Regions from separate parts of the Bradyrhizobium sp. 6(2017) genome, predicted to be linked through region 1. Evidence: riboswitches for the same ligand, from Rfam matches in the RefSeq annotation. Region 1 holds a riboswitch; the other holds the start of a gene.

Region 1 (7,893 bases):
CCACGCCGACGATGAACAGACCGAGCGTCATCGCCATCAGGGACTGGGCAAGCCGTCCGACCTGTCCGGCGGCGGCCGGCAGATGCGTGACTTGAGCTTGCGTGACCTGGGATTGGCTCATGGTCGTTCTCCACGTTCGATTTGCTCGGCTTCTAGCAGCTTTCGCGCGATGTCGCGACTGGTAAGATGCAAATTTGTTGCAACAGGGATGCGCTTGCGCACAATCTTGGCGCGCGCCGCGGCCCTGAACGCGTCTTCAAACCGTCCGAAATAGCCAAGACAGGCGTCCGGCGTCGGGTCCGTGCCGAGCAACGTCCGAAATGCGCCCTGGTGCACCGCGCAGATCGCGCTGTGCTCCGGGAGGCCAAAGACCAGGGAGGCGATGTCGGCGCGCCAGTGAGCGTCGCAGCTCGGAGCGCCGCTGCCGGCCGGAGCTCCATCAGCGTCGGATGGTGAATGCACCCGGACCTCGCCGCGATTCCCATTTGGCCTGCTCAAGCTCCGGACGGTCACATTCTGCCTGGGGGGTGCCGATGCAGAGGTAGCCGATGAATTTCCAGGCGTCCGGTATTTCCAGAATCTCCTGAATGCGGGTCGGGTTGAGGATCGAGACCCAGCCGAGCCCGATGCCTTCGGCGCGGGCGGCAAGCCACATCGAGCAGATCGCAGCCACCACGGAATACTCAACCGTTTCCGGCATCGTCGCGCGGCCAAGGCCGGAGCCGATGTGCTCGGTCTTGTCGGCGAATACGGCGAGATGGCCGGGCGCCTCTTCCAGGCCCGATAGCTTCAAGGCGGCATATTTCGCGGCACGCTCGCCCGAGTAAGACCGCAGCGCATCGGCGTTGCAGGTCTTGAAGTCTTCGATCACTGCGCGGCGGCGCACCGCATCGTCGACAATGACGAACCGCCAGGGCTGGCTCAGGCCGACCGAGGGCGATAGGCAGGCGACCTCGATCAGCCGCTCGATCGTGCCATCCGGCAGCGGATCGGTTCGGAAGCGCCGCACGTCGCGCCGCCACACGAACAGCTCCTGCAGTTGGCGGCGAAACGCATCATCGAAGGAGACCATCGCGGGGCCTTTGGCTGAATCCATCGCGGACTTCACTTGAGCTTCACCGGCAGGCCCGCAACGACGAACTCGACCTCGTCAGCCACGCCGGCGATGGTCTGGTTCATGATGCCGGCGGCATCGCGGAAGCTGCGCGCCAGTGCATTGTCGGGCACGATGCCGAGGCCAACCTCGTTGGTGACCAGGACGACCGGGCTGTGCTGACGCGGCAGCGCATCCGCCAGGCGCGTCACTTCCTCGGTCCAGTCGCGCTCCGCATGCAGCAGGTTCGAGAGCCAGAGCGTCAGGCAATCGACCAGCCTTGCGCCGCCGCCATCGGTCTCGGACAGCGCGGCGACGAGGTCGAGCGGCACCTCGCGTTCGATCCAGTCGCTGCCGCGCCGCGCGCGATGCTTGGCGATCCGCTCGTCCATTTCCGCATCGAGCGCCTCGGCGGTCGCGATATAGACCGGACGCTCCGGAAAGCTGCGCGCGCGCAGTTCAGCGCGCCGGCTTTTACCGGAGCGAGCTCCACCCGTGATCAGAATGACGGCCATGGGATCTCCTGTCTACGTCCGCTCTAACCACCAATCGCGGTGAAACACAAAGCCGAAATCCGCCACGGAGGGCTTGCACTCGGCCAATGTCTTGCGCATCAGGGGGATCGCGGCGAGGAGAGGGTTAAGTGGGTTTTGCGGGAGCGATGGCGGTGGCGATGGCGGTGGATGCCCTGATCGGCTGGCCATCGCCGCTGTTTGCACGCATCGGCCATCCCGTGACCTGGCTCGGCCGGCTGATCCATCTTGTCGACAGAGCCTGGAACCGGGACACCGATCCGCCGGCGTTGCGTCGCGTCGCGGGTGTCGCGGCTGCTATCCTGGTGATCGCGCTGGTGACGGCTCTCGGTTGGGCGGTTCAGTCCGTGCTCGGATCCGGATGGGTGCGCGTCGTCCTTGTTGGTGTGCTGGCGTGGCCGCTGGTAGCCTTGCGCTCGCTGCATGACCATGTCGCGGCGGTGGCCAATCCGCTGGCGTCCGGCGACATCGCGGCCGCGCGTTCGGCGGTTGCGCAGATTGTCGGACGCGATCCCTTGACGCTCGACGATGCCGGCATCGCGCGCGCGACCATCGAGAGCCTCGCCGAGAATGCATCCGACGGCATCGTCGCGCCAGTGTTCTGGGGCGCGCTGTTCGGCCTGCCGGGAATCCTCGGCTACAAGGCGATCAACACACTGGACTCGATGATCGGCCATCGCACCGAGCGGCACGACGCCTTTGGCTGGGCCGCCGCCCGGATCGACGATCTCGCCAATCTCATTCCGGCGCGGCTGACCGGACTTTTGCTCGTGGTGCTCGCGCCGCGGCCATCGCAGGCGTGGTCATGCATGTTGCGTGACGCGCGCCGCCATCGCTCGCCGAATGCCGGCTGGCCGGAAGCGGCGATGGCCGGTGCGCTCGGCGTGCGGCTCAGCGGTCCCCGCATCTATCACGGCAGCATCGCCGATGAGCCCTGGCTGAACGAGGGCGCGCGCGATCCGGCTGCCGCCGACATCTTCGCCGGGCTGAAACTCTATCGTTACGCCACGATGCTGCTGGCTGCGGCGTTCACAGCCCTGGCGCTGGCGTGAAGGAGCGGGGCATGCGCGAGCACGGCGGAAATCTCGATGTCGCCCAGCAACGCTTCGGCGGCGCTGCGGAGGACTGGATCGACCTGTCGACGGGGATCAATCGGGTGCCTTATCCTGACGTCGATGTGGAGCCGCGGCAATGGAGCGCGTTGCCGTCGCGATCCGAGATCGAATCCCTGCACACCGCCGCGCGGCAGGCTTATGCGACCGACGCGCCGATCTTGGCGATGGGCGGTGCGCAGGCCGCTATTCAGCTGCTGCCCCAGCTGGCGTCCCGGGGGCGGGCGCGTGTCCTGGCGCCGACCTACAATGAGTATGCCGCAGTGTTGTCGGCCGCCGGATGGGACGTCGACGAGGTGTCCGATCTCGCAGCGCTTGCGGGCGCCGGTCTTGCCGTGGTCGTCAACCCGAACAATCCCGATGGGCGGCACCATGAGCGGCGCGAGTTGCTCGCGCTATTGCCGCGCGTCGGCCGGCTCGTGATTGACGAGAGTTTTGCGGACGCCGTGCCGGACCTGTCGCTCACACCGGAAGCCGGACGAGCGGGGCTCGTGATCCTGCGCTCGTTCGGCAAATTCTACGGGCTTGCCGGGCTGCGGCTCGGCTTCGCGATCGGCAGCGAGACGGATATCGCCGCGCTTGCGGCGATGGCGGGCCCATGGCCGGTGTCGGGGGCCGCAATCGCGATCGGGCGGCGGGCGCTGCGCGATCACGACTGGGCAAAGGCGACGGCCGCGCGGCTGGCGGCCGACTGCGTCAGGCTCGATGCAGCGGTGCGATCGCAGGGGTGGACCCTGGTCGGTGGCACGCCGCTGTTCCGTCTCTACGAGACCCGCGATGCGCTGGCCGCACAGGACAAGCTTGCGCGCGGGCTGATCTGGTCGCGCGTCTTCCGGCAGCGGCCGGGATGGCTGCGCCTCGGTTTGCCCGGCAGCGAGGCCGAATGGGCTCGCCTCTCCACGGCATTGTCGCGCTGACCTAGCGCGCCAGCGCGAGCAGGCCTTCGACGTCGAGATGGGTCTCGATGTGTTCGGCGAGCGCATCGAGCGCGCTCTCGACCCGGGCGCCGTATGGCTGGTCGGCCGCGGGAATATCGAGCCTCGCAAGGAACGCCTTGCGAAATTGGTCTGACGTGAACAGGCCGTGCAGATAGCTGCCGTGAACGCGACCATCCGCGGAAACGGCACCTTCTGCTGCGCCGTCAAGCGTCGCAAAAGGCCGCGCGCGATCCGGACCGTCGGTGCGCCCGATGTGGATTTCATAGGCGCTGATCGGCTGAGATGTGGCAGCATGCACCGCGCTGACGCGCGTCAGCGTCTTCTGCTCGGTCATGACAGTTGTGATATCAAGAAGTCCGAGGCCGCGCGTTTCGCCGGCCGGGCCTTCGATCCCGTCGGGATCGGCGACGCTCTCGCCGAGCATCTGATACCCGCCGCAGAGGCCAAGGACATGGCCGCCGCGGCGATGATGCGCCAGGAGATCGATGTCCCAGCCTTGCGCGCGCAGGAAGGCGAGGTCGCCGCGGGTCGATTTCGAGCCGGGCAGGATGACGAGCCGCGCATCACCCGGGATGGCTTCGCCTGGTCGCACCATCACGAGATCGACGCCGGGCTCGAGCTTCAGCGGATCGAGATCGTCGAAATTCGCGATGCGCGACAGCGCAAGGAAGGCGATCTTGCACTGGCCGGGCTTGCGCGCGTCGGCGAGCCCGAGCGCGTCTTCGGCCGGAAGCTCACCGGCGCGGGTAAACCAGGGCAGTACGCCAAAGCCGCGCCACGCCGTGCGGGATTCGATCAAGCGGTAGCCGTCGTCGAACAGCGTCGGATCGCCGCGGAACTTGTTGATGAGAAAACCCTGGATCATCGCGGCATCCTCGGGATCGATCACCGCCTGGATACCGACGAGCTGCGCGATCACGCCGCCGCGGTCGATGTCGCCGACCAGCACCACGGGCACGTCAGCCCGGCGCGCAAAGCCCATATTGGCGATATCGGACTTACGCAGATTGACCTCGGCGGGGCTGCCGGCACCTTCGACCAGCACCAAATCGGCGCGATCCTTCAGCCGCGCAAAGCTCTCCAGCACCGCGCCCATCAGCGACGGTTTCATAGCGGAATATTCGCGCGCGCGTGCGGTCGCGATCCGTTTGCCGTGCACGATGATCTGGGCACCGACATCGCTCTCCGGCTTCAGCAGCACCGGGTTCATGTCGGTGTGCGGCTCGACACCGGCGGCGAGCGCCTGCAGGGCCTGCGCACGTCCGATCTCGCCGCCGTCGATGGTCACGGCCGCGTTGTTGGACATGTTCTGCGGCTTGAAAGGCAAGACGCGCAGGCCGCGTCGTCTGGCAGCGCGCGCCAGGCCCGCGACGATGAGCGACTTGCCCACGTCCGAACCCGCTCCCTGGATCATCAATGCGCGCGCCATGGCGATAACAGTCAGAACTCGACGCCCGGTTGGGCCTTGATGCCGGAGCGGAACGGATGCTTCACCAGCGTCATCTCGGTGACGAGATCGGCGATCTCGATCAATTCATCCTTGGCATTGCGTCCGGTGAGCACGACATGCGTCATCGGCGGCTTCGACGTGGTCAGGAAGTCGACGACATCGGCAATGGCGAGATAATCGTAGCGCAGCGCGATGTTGATCTCGTCGAGCACGACCATGCGCAAGCTCGGGTCTGCGATCAGCTGCTTGGCCTTCTCCCAGCCGGCCTGCGCCGCCGCGATGTCGCGCGCGCGATCCTGGGTCTCCCAGGTAAAACCTTCGCCCATCGCGTGGAATTGACAGAGCTCTCCGAAATGCCCGGTGAGCAGGCGGCGCTCGCCGGTATCCCAGGCGCCCTTGATGAACTGCACCACGGCGCATGGGAAGCCATGCGCCACGCAGCGCACGATCATGCCGAAGGCGGAGGAGGACTTTCCCTTGCCGGCGCCGGTATGAACGATGATCAGACCCTTTTCGCCGCTCTTGGTCGCCATGATCTTGTCGCGGGCGACCTTTTTTTTCGCCATCTTGGTCGCGTGGCGCGCATCCAGCGAAACCTCGCTGCTGACGACCTCGTCTTCGGCGCCGTTTTCTTCAGAAATCATGACGTTCCTTCGGCTTGACAAGTTCGAGCCACGGACGAATGGTGGGCCCGCGTTGGTTCCTGTCCTACGACAGGCGAAGAGGGAATGCGATAGGGCTCAAGGTGGGCCTGAAAAGCAGCCGCCCCCGCGACCGTGACCGGAGAGATGCCCAAAGCCACTGATTCCTTGTCGAGAATCGGGAAGGTGGGCATCGAGGGAGAAATCCTGCTCCGCAAGCCGGGAGACCTGCCAACGCAACGTGTTGTGAGACCGGCGGACGGGGTGTTCCGCGACGGGGAAACGAACCCATTCACAACGGTTCGTGTGCCTCTTCGCCTCCCGCTGTTAATCCAGGATGGGCGATGAGCGTTACACTTCATGTCTGCATCACCTGCCGCGCCGGCCAGACGCTGGCGGAAGGTGAGCTCGCGCCCGGTGCGCGCCTGTATGCCGCGCTTGTTGAGGCCGGCGTGCCCGATGACGTCAATCTTGTTCCCGTCGAATGCCTGTCGGCGTGCAGCCAGGGTTGCTCGGTCGCGCTCAGTGCGCCGGGGCGGTGGTCCTACGTCTACGGCCGCCTGTCCGCTGACAATGCCAGGGATGTGATCGCGGGCGCCACCGCCTATGCCGCGGCGCCTGACGGCATCGTGCCGTGGCGCAGCCGTCCGGAAATCTTTCGCAAGCAATCGCTCGCTCGAATCCCACCCCTTGCCGTCGTGCCGGAGGCCGCAGAATGACTACGCTCGCCAAGGTTCCGGTCACCGTCGTGACCGGTTTTCTCGGGTCCGGCAAGACAACGCTGATCCAGCATCTGATCCGCAACGCCAACGGCAAGAAGCTCGCGGTGCTGGTCAACGAATTCGGCAGCGAAGGCGTCGACGGCGAGATCCTGAAGTCGTGCGCCGACGCCAATTGTCCGGCCGAGAACATCGTCGAGCTCGCCAATGGCTGCATCTGCTGCACCGTCGCCGACGATTTCATCCCGGCCATGGAGCAGTTGCTCGCGCGCCGGGTGAGACCTGATCACATCGTGATCGAGACGTCCGGCCTCGCTTTGCCGAAGCCGCTGCTGAAGGCGTTCGACTGGCCGGAAATCCGCTCGCGGATCACGGTCGACGGCGTGATCGCGCTGGCCGATGCGGAGGCCGTTGCTGCCGGCCGCTTTGCGCCGGATCCGGCCGCAGTCGATGCACAGCGTGCGGCCGACGACAATCTCGACCACGAGACGCCGCTGTCCGAAGTGTTCGAGGACCAGATCGCCTGTGCCGATATCGTGCTGCTGACCAAGGCCGATCTCGCCGGAGCCGAGGGGATCAAGGCGGCCAAAGCGGTGATTGCGGCCGAAATGCCGCGCGAGGTGCCGATGTTGCCGATCGTCGACGGCGTCGTCGACGCGCGGGTCATCCTGGGACTCGAGGCCGCCGCAGAGGATGATCTCGCATCGCGGCCGTCTCACCATGATGGCGAAGCCGAACACGAGCACAATGATTTCAACTCCGTAGTGATCGATCTTCCCGAGGTTTCGGATGTCGAGGCACTGGTGGCTTCGATCAAGGGGCTGGCGCGCGAGCAGAACGTGCTGCGCGCCAAGGGCTACATCGCGGTCGAAGGCAAGCCGATGCGGTTGCTAGTGCAGTCCGTCGGCGAACGGGTACGGCATCAGTTCGACATGCCTTGGGGCACGCGGCCGCGGCAGTCGAAGCTGGTCGTGATCGGCGAACACGGCGATATCGATGAAGCTGCGATCAGGGCGCGACTAGGTGTCTGATGCACGTCGTCTTCCGCGAGAGCCGCGGCCTTGAGGAGACCGCGACGCCAAGGGACCTCGGCCAGGATCCGGCCGATCTCGTGGTGTTGTCGTTTTCCGACAGCGATCTCGCCGCCTTCGCGGCCGGCTGGCGGCGGGGCCGCGCCGCGCTGCCGTCGCTGCGGCTCGCCAATCTCGCGGAGCTGCGCCATCCGCTCTCGGTCGATACCTATATCGAGCGCACACTGTCGCGCGCGCGCGGCATCCTGGTGCGGCTGATCGGCGGCGAACCCTATTGGTCATACGGGCTGGCCGCGGTGCATCGTCTGGCGAAGGAGCGCGACATCGCTTTGGTGGTGTTGCCAGCCGATGGCCGCGACGATCTGCGGCTGGATGA
Region 2 (7,893 bases), 3.0 Mb from region 1:
GTCGGCGTGGCTCATGAGTGTTTCAAGAAAGAGAAAAAATTTCTCTGAAAGCACAGCAACCTCCCCCGGTTCGGAAGAGTCACAATTAAGCTAGTCCTCCCAGGCGGCAGGCACCAGTCGTTATGGTGGGAAATCCCGTCAACAAACGGCGATTGTTGGCAGTTCGCGGGGCGGAGCGATCCTGCGGGGTTGCCTAGCGGGGCTACGCCCGGATTGTAGCCTCGGAGGCCTGCGGCTTGCGCTCGGTGACCAGCGCAAGCAGCACGGTCAGCACCATGAAGCCCACCGAGGCGCCGAACACCCAATGCGGCATGTGCTGGTCCATGATCCAGCCGAACAGCAGCGGGCTGACGATGCCGCCGAAGTTGAAGCCGGTGGAGACGATGCCGAAGGCGCGGCCGGCGGCGCCGGGAGGCGCGGCGTTGCGCACCATCATGTCGCGGGACGGCGCGATCACGCCGCCAAGGAATCCGGCGAGCCCCATCGCCAGCGTGAGCGCGACAGGCGGCAGGTCCATCAGCGCGATCAGCAGGACGAGCGCGGCATTGATCGCAAAGCAGGCCGCCGCGACCTGGCTGTGACGATGGGTCCAGTCGGCGAGATAGCCGCCCGCCAGCACGCCGGCGGCGCTGGCGCCGAGGAACGCGGTCAGCGCGATATTGGCGGTCGAGAACGACGCGCCGTAACCGCCCATCAGCGCCACCACGCCAAAATTGTTGATGCCCGAGGTCGACAGGCTGAGCAGCGTGAAGAACGCGGTCAGCACCATCAGCGCCGGCGTGATCACGCTCGTCTTCTGTGAGGCGTGGTCCTTGGCCTTGTTCCTGTTGGCGCCGGCATCGGGAATGCCGAGCACGATCAGGAACAGCGCCACCAGCGGACCGACCGCGCCGGCCACGATCAGTGCGCCGAGGCCGCCGATCGAGGCGACCAGCGCCGCCATGATCGCGGGCGCGACCGCGCCGCCGAGGAAGCCGGCAAAGGTGTGGATCGAGAAGGCGCGGCCCATCCGCGCCTCGTCCATATGGGCCGAGAGGATCGCGTAGTTAGCCGGATGATAGACGCTGTTGGCAAGCCCAAGCAGCACGGCGCAGACGATCAGCGAGGGATAGCTGAGATGCAGGCCGAGCCCGATCAGCGCACAGCCGCCGATGGTCAGCCCGATCAGCAGGATCTTGCGCGCGCCGATATGGTCGGCGAGGTAGCCGATCGGCGCCTGGGTCAGGCCGGAGACCACCGCGAACACCGTCAGCGCCAGGCCGAGCTCGACATAGCCGACGCCGAGCTGCTGCTTCAGGAACGGGAACAGCATCGGCAGCACGAAGATATGGAAATGGCTGACCCAATGGGCCACCGAAATCCCCGTCAGCGTGCGCACCGCGCTGTCGGCTCTCGCTTGCTGCGGTGCGGCCAGAACGTCGACCATTTTTGAGACAACCCTTTTCCCAACGCCCGGCAGGGCGCGCCGAAAATAGAGGCTGGCCGCTAATTGTCCATGAACGCGCCTGCATGGCTGCCCCCGGAGTGGGCGTGCCGGATCGACACATGCGGCATTAATGGCGGCGACAAAGCGTGGCGGCGCGGCGATGATCGGTCATGATCGACGCCAAAAAGCCGCTCCGGGTGCTCGTGTCAGAGGGCTCCAGCACCTCCGGCCGCGAGGCGATCACGATCCTGGGGCTGGCCGGCCATCACGTCGAAATCTGCGATCCCTCGCGCTGGTGCCTGGCGCGCTATTCCCGCTTTGTCCGCAAGTACCACCATTGTCCGCCGCTGCGCACCGATCCGGCCGGCTTCCTGCGCTTCGTCGAGCGTCTGTTGGCGTCGCGGCATTTCGATGTGCTGCTGCCGACCCATGAACAGGGCTTTCTGTTCGCCCGCGCCCAGGATCGATTGCAGCTGCGCGCCGGCCTGGCGCTGCCGGATTTCGCCAGCTATCGCGCCGTGCACAGCAAGGCCGGCTTCAGCCGTCTGCTCGACCAGCTCGGCCTGCCGCAGCCGCCGACCCGGATCGTGAACTCGGTCGATGAGCTGCGCGACGGCCTGCGGTTTCCCTCCGTGGTCAAGACGTCGATCGGCACTGCCAGCCGTGGTATCTGGTTTGTGCGCGACGCCAGCGATCTCCATCGCGCGCTCTACGATCTCGAATCCGCAGGCGATTTTGCCGGCGAGGTGCTGGCGCAAGACCTCATCACCGGCACCGTCGAGAAGGCCCAGTCGGTGTTTTGCCGCGGCACTCTCATTGCCTTCCACGCCTACCGTCAGATCGCAGCCGGCGTCGGCGGCGGCGAGGCGATCAAGGAGAGCGTGAGCCGGCCGGCGATCCGCGCCGCGCTCGAGACCATCGGCGCGCATCTTGGCTGGCACGGCGCGCTGTCGGTCGATGTCATCATGCCGCTCGACAGCGCAACGCCGCTTTTGATCGACTGCAACCCGCGGCTGGTTGAGCCCATGAACGCATACCGGTCCGGCACCGATCTGGTCGACCTGCTGCTGCGCGTCTCGCTTGACGAGACGCCGGCTCCGCTGGCGGACGGCCGCGCCGGCGTGCGGACCCATCTGGCGATGCAGGCGCTGCTCGGCAGCGCGTCGCGCGACGGCACAAGGCGCGAGCTGATCAGGGAATGCGGCCGCATCGCCGCGGGTGACGGTCTCTATCGCGGAAGTACGGAAGAGTTGACGCCGGTGCGGCTCGATTGGCTCAGCGCCGCGCCGCTGGCGATGACCACGGCGCTGCTGCTGGCATCGCCGCAGATCGCCTCATCGCTGGCGCGCAGCGGCTTCGGTGCGCATCTGCTGGATCGCGGCAGTATCAAGAAGATCGAGCGTGACGATTTTATTCGCAATGCCTCACGTCGTCCTGGCGAAAGCCAGGACCCATAACCACCGCTGCAAGTTTGGTAGAAGACTGGGGCCGCAGCTCGCCCGCCAACGTGCTTCAGGGGTAATGGGTCCTGCCTTTCGCCAGGACGACATCGTGGATGATGTCCGTCCTACAACGGCTCGTCGTCATTGCCATAGCGGTCGATCTTCGGGGTGGCGATGTCGCCATCCTCGTCATACTCGTCGTCCGGCGGCGCGGCGGGTGGCGGCGGCGCCTTCGACTTTTCGTCGGACTTCTTGCTGGGCTTGTCGGCGCCCTTGCTCGTCTTTCCGGCCTTGCCCATGCGTTTCCCCTGCGCGGGTTAAATCAGCTGCCGGAATTCTACCCCAGTTTGCTGGCGCTTGTAATGTGAGAGACGACGCTGCGGCGTCACACCCGCCGCGCCGGATCACGCTCTAAAACGTTGCGCCGGCCTTCACCATGTAGGTGCGGCCCGGGAGCGGATAGGCCGAGAAGCGGCCATCCGTGAACGAGCTCGCGATGGCGTAGTCGTAATAGAGCGCGTTGAACAGGTTGTTGACGCTGAGCGACCAGAAGAAGCGATCAATTTGCCCGCTCAGCTTGATATCGGCGGTGGCGTTGCCGGGAATCCGGCTCTGGGTGTTGGCCTGGTCGTTGTCCATGATGCGCGAGCTCCAGGCGCGCGCGGTGGCGTCGAACACCAGATAGTTCTGCCAAATATTCCAGGTCACGCCGACATTGCCGGTATAGCGCGACACCAGCGGCACGTCGTTGCCGGCCCAGATGCCTTCGCGGAAGACCGCGCGGGTGATCGCCATGCCGCCGCGCAAGGTCACGCTGTCGCTGACCTTGAGCGAGGCGCTGGTTTCCGAGCCGTAGCGGCGGGTCGGATCGAGGTTGACGTTGTAGAACAGCACCGGGTTGAAATGGATCTCGTTCTCGAGATCCATCAGATAGACGCTGGTCTGGACCTGGAAGCGGTTGGTCCTGACCCGGAAGCCGCCCTCGACGTCTTCCGACGTCTGGGTCTTGAGCGCAAAATTCTGCGCGATGGGCAGGAAGGTCAGCGGGTCGAATGACGGACCCGATGCGACGCGCTCGTCGACGTCGGGCGTGCGGAATGCGCGCGCGGCGCGGCCGAACACCGAGAATGTGTCGGTGAAGCGATGCTCGACGCCGACATGGAGCGCATATTGCGTCTCGTTGCTGTCGAGCGGCGACGCCTGCGTGTCGAAGGCGAACGGCGCATTCGGGTCGTAGCGATCACGCGCCGAGACGCTGGTATTCTGGACGCGTGCACCATAGGCGAAGTCGGTGGTCGGCAGCAATCCGAGCGTGTGCTGCCAGTAGCCTGCCACGCTCTGCTGCTCGATATTGTAGATGTGGAAGGGGTCGACGCCCTGGAACGCGCCGCGTGCCTGACGGAACGTCGAATCGTAATAATCGATGCCGGTCAGGATCGTCGACGGCATCCCCAGCATCACGTTCTTGACGCTGAGCCGCGGCGTCAGCGACCAGGTCTCCAGCGCGGCATCGTTGTAGGTCGAGGCGAAGCTGATGGTCGGTACCGTGCCGAAGAAGCCGCTTTGGGTATCGCGCTGCCGCCAGCCGCCGTCGACGATCAGGTCGACGCCGTTGATCAGCGTCTTGGTGAAGCCGGCGGTGACGCTGGCGGTCTGCTGGTTGGCATAGTCGAACGGCGTGCTGCTGCCCCTGCGGTCGGTTTGCAGCTCGTTGATCCCGATCGACGGATCGACCAGCCGCCCGCCGGGCAGGCCGAGCTTCTGGTCGCTGCCCGTGACGGTGAGGAAGGCGGTCAGATCGGGCGTGGTGTAGTTGATGCTGCCGACGGCGTTGCGCTGGTCGAGCGCATTGTTGACGCGGTAGCCGTCGGACTTGATGCCGTTGCCGTAGAACGAGGTGGACCACGGTCCCGCATTGAGCGCCGCGGAGACGGCGGCCATGCGGGTGTTGAACGAGCCATATCCCGCCTCGGCTCTCATCGTCGTCGGCGGACCGCCGACGCCGGTCTTGGTGATGATGTTGACGACGCCGCCCACCGCATTGTCGCCGTAGAGCACGGCGCCGCTGTTGCCGCGCGTGATCTCGATGCGCGCGATCGAATCGAGCGGGATCGTGGTGAGGTCGAAGCCGGCCTTGTCGACGTCGTTGAGCCGGCGGCCGTTGAGCAGGAACAGCGTGTTGTCGGTGGCGAATGCCCCGAAGCCGCGCAGGTCGACCGCGGTCTTGGCGCCGTTCGGCCCGCCATAGAGCGTTTGCAGCTGCACGCCCGGCACCTGCGCGAGGATTTCAGGCAGCGACTGTACCGGCGAATGCGCGATGTCGTCGGCCGTGATCAGGGCCGAGGACGATCCGACAATGCCGGCGAACTGGCGGCCGCCGCTGGTGCCGCCCGTTCCGGTGGCCGTGCCTGTCCCTGTGGTGCCCGATCCGCTTCCGCCGCCCACATTGGTGCTCTCTGCGGTGCCCGGCGCCGGGCGGCGCGGCGCCGGCGCTTCGTCCGCGGCCGGCCTGGCGCGCGTGACGTTCTGATCGCCCGGCTTGGTGACTTCGATGGTCGGTAGCTGATCGGGAGCAGGCGCCTGCTGCGCCCGCGCGGCGGAGACAATAAATACAGGCGCGAGCATCGTCGTCGCGAGCAGCAGCGTGCGCCGCCAATGGAAAGAGAAAGTGAGCATAAGCGAGACCTCGGTAACGTCAGTGGCACGTCACCGCGAACCAGTCTCACCATCGTGCTAACAGCCTCAGGTGAAGCTCATGCCTGTACTCCCCGACCGGCATCTTCGCGTGTGACCACGGCTGACGGCAGGTCTCCTGGCTCGCGGGTCGTTACCCTTCGTCGCCTTCCCAGGACCGAGATTCCCAGTGGCCTGTGACGAAGGATTCACCGCATACAGTTGCGGGGGCAGCCGCGGCCTTGGGGAAGTTTCCCCGCACCGCATTCCCTTTTCATCTCGCTAAAGAACCGTCATGTTCATCTAGGGTTCGGCCGGGCAGCAAAGTCAATCCGGCGGAAGTCGGGCAATGGCTGGGCGGCCACGGTTTTTATCGAGTGTCGCTTGTCTGCCACGGCGATCGCTGTAAGAGCATGGATCCAATGAGCGTGCAGGATTTTGCCTTGGCGGCCGAGGTCGCGGCGCGGCGACGGTGGGGCGCCACCGCGGCGCTGCTCGCGCTTGTGGCGCTGCTGTGCGTGATCTCGCTCGGCATCGGGCCGGTGCGGCTGTCGCCGCTCGCGGTGACCGAGGCGCTGTTCGGCGGCGGCAGCGACGTGGCGCAGGTGATCGTGCGCGAAATTCGTTTGCCGCGCACCATTCTGGCGTTCGCAATCGGCGGCATTCTCGGGCTGTCAGGCGCGGCGCTGCAGGGCCTGCTGCGCAATCCGCTGGCCTCGCCGTCGCTGTTCGGCGCGCCGCAATCGGCGGCGTTCGGCGCGGTGCTGGTGATCGCGCTCGGCCTGGCCGACGTGCGCTCCTACGCGCTGCCGGTGGTGGCGATCATCGCCGCGTTCGGCTCGGTGTTCGCGCTGCTCGCGATCGCCGGCCGCAATGCCGGGCTGCTGATTCTGATCCTCGCGGGGCTCGCGATCTCGAGCTTTGCGGGAGCTGCGACCGCGCTGGTGATGAACCTCTCCAGCAATCCCTTCGTGGTGCTGGAGATCGCGTTCTGGCTGCTCGGCTCGCTCGAGGACCGCAGCTTTCAGCATGTCGCGCTGGCGTTGCCCTTCATCATCGCGGGTGCCGCGATCCTGCTCAGCCAGGCGAGCGCGTTCCGTGCGCTGACGCTCGGCGAGGAGGCGGCGCAGAGCCTCGGCGTCGATGTCGGGCGGCTGCGGCTCTTCGTGATCGCGGGCGTTGCGCTCGGCGTCGGCGGCGCGGTCGCGGTCACCGGCACGATCGGCTTCATCGGGCTCTTCGCGCCGCATCTGATGCGTCCCCTGATCGGTCACGATCCGGCGCGGCTGCTGGTGCCGAGCGCGCTCACCGGCGCGGCGCTGCTGCTCGCGGCCGATATCGCGGTGCGCATCATCCCCTCGACCTCCGACATCAAGGTCGGTGTGCTGACCTCGATCATCGGGGTGCCGTTCTTCCTCTATCTGATCATGCGCGAACGCCGCGCGCTCGGCGGAGGCGTGGCATGACGCTGCTCTCCGCCATCGCGCTCAATGCGTCGCTCGGTAGCCGCAAGGTGCTGCACGATGTGTCGCTGTCGCTGGCATCAGGCCATCTGGTCGCGCTGGTCGGCCCGAACGGCGCCGGCAAGACCACGCTGCTGCGCGCGCTCGCCGGATTGATCCCGTCCGATGGCGAGATCCGGATCGGCGGCGATGCGCTGGCGGCGCTATCGTTGCGCGAGCGCGCGAAACGCTTTGCCTATCTGCCGCAGGGGCACATGGTGCATTGGCCGCTGCCGGCGCGCGACATCGTCGCGCTCGGCCGCTATCCGCATGGCGCGACCGATCCGGCGCGGTTGTCGCCGAAGGACATGGAGGCCGTGCTGCGGGCGATGCAGGCGGTCGACGTCACTGAATTCAGCGACCGCCGCGTCACCAAGCTGTCCGGCGGCGAGCGCAGCCGCGTCGCGTTGGCGAGGGTGCTGGCGGTCGAGGCGCCGGTGATCCTCGCCGACGAGCCGACCGCGTCGCTCGATCCGCGCCACCAGATCGACGTGATGCAGAAGCTGCGCAACGTCGCCGACACCGGCGTGCTGGTCGTCGTGGTGACGCACGATCTCGGGCTCGCCGCGCGCTTTGCCGATCACGTGCTGGTTCTGGCGGAGGGCCGGCTGGCGGCGCAAGGCGCGCCTGCGGAAGCATTGTCGGAGGCGGTCCTCGCCAGCGTGTTCCGGGTCAGCGCCTACCGCGCCGAATTTCAACGCGAGGCCGTCATCGTGCCGTGGGCGGACGTGTGATGCGCATGCGGTGTCTCGCAGCCTTGGCAATGGCGGCATGGATGATGTCGTGCGATGCCTCATCCGCCACCGGACCGCGCATCGTCTCGATGAATGTCTGCAGCGACCAGCTCGTG

Evidence for each region. Region 1 has a riboswitch for cobalamin ahead of G6P99_RS17585 (DUF1636 family protein). Riboswitches for the same ligand answer to the same signal wherever they lie in the genome.
Region 2: linked by a shared signal. The riboswitch ahead of G6P99_RS03875 (TonB-dependent receptor) and the one ahead of G6P99_RS17585 (DUF1636 family protein) in region 1 are both predicted to bind cobalamin.

What each region holds. Positions count from the first base shown of each region.
Region 1 is NZ_CP049289.2:3,784,604-3,792,496, forward strand. Features, by position in the region: gene G6P99_RS17550 (CbtB domain-containing protein) at 1-121, opposite strand, end outside; gene bluB (5,6-dimethylbenzimidazole synthase) at 440-1,072, opposite strand; gene cobU (bifunctional adenosylcobinamide kinase/adenosylcobinamide-phosphate guanylyltransferase) at 1,105-1,608, opposite strand; gene cbiB (adenosylcobinamide-phosphate synthase CbiB) at 1,737-2,678, shown strand; gene cobD (threonine-phosphate decarboxylase CobD) at 2,690-3,655, shown strand; gene G6P99_RS17575 (cobyric acid synthase) at 3,657-5,105, opposite strand; gene cobO (cob(I)yrinic acid a,c-diamide adenosyltransferase) at 5,117-5,770, opposite strand; cobalamin riboswitch at 5,807-6,017, shown strand; gene G6P99_RS17585 (DUF1636 family protein) at 6,112-6,486, shown strand; gene cobW (cobalamin biosynthesis protein CobW) at 6,483-7,517, shown strand; gene cobN (cobaltochelatase subunit CobN) at 7,517-7,893, shown strand, end outside.
Region 2 is NZ_CP049289.2:829,484-837,376, forward strand. Features, by position in the region: gene G6P99_RS03855 (hypothetical protein) at 1-54, opposite strand, end outside; gene G6P99_RS03860 (MFS transporter) at 203-1,426, opposite strand; gene G6P99_RS03865 (hypothetical protein) at 1,597-2,883, shown strand; gene G6P99_RS03870 (hypothetical protein) at 2,994-3,167, opposite strand; gene G6P99_RS03875 (TonB-dependent receptor) at 3,280-5,544, opposite strand; cobalamin riboswitch at 5,654-5,851, opposite strand; gene G6P99_RS03880 (FecCD family ABC transporter permease) at 5,964-7,007, shown strand; gene G6P99_RS03885 (ABC transporter ATP-binding protein) at 7,004-7,777, shown strand; gene G6P99_RS03890 (ABC transporter substrate-binding protein) at 7,819-7,893, shown strand, end outside.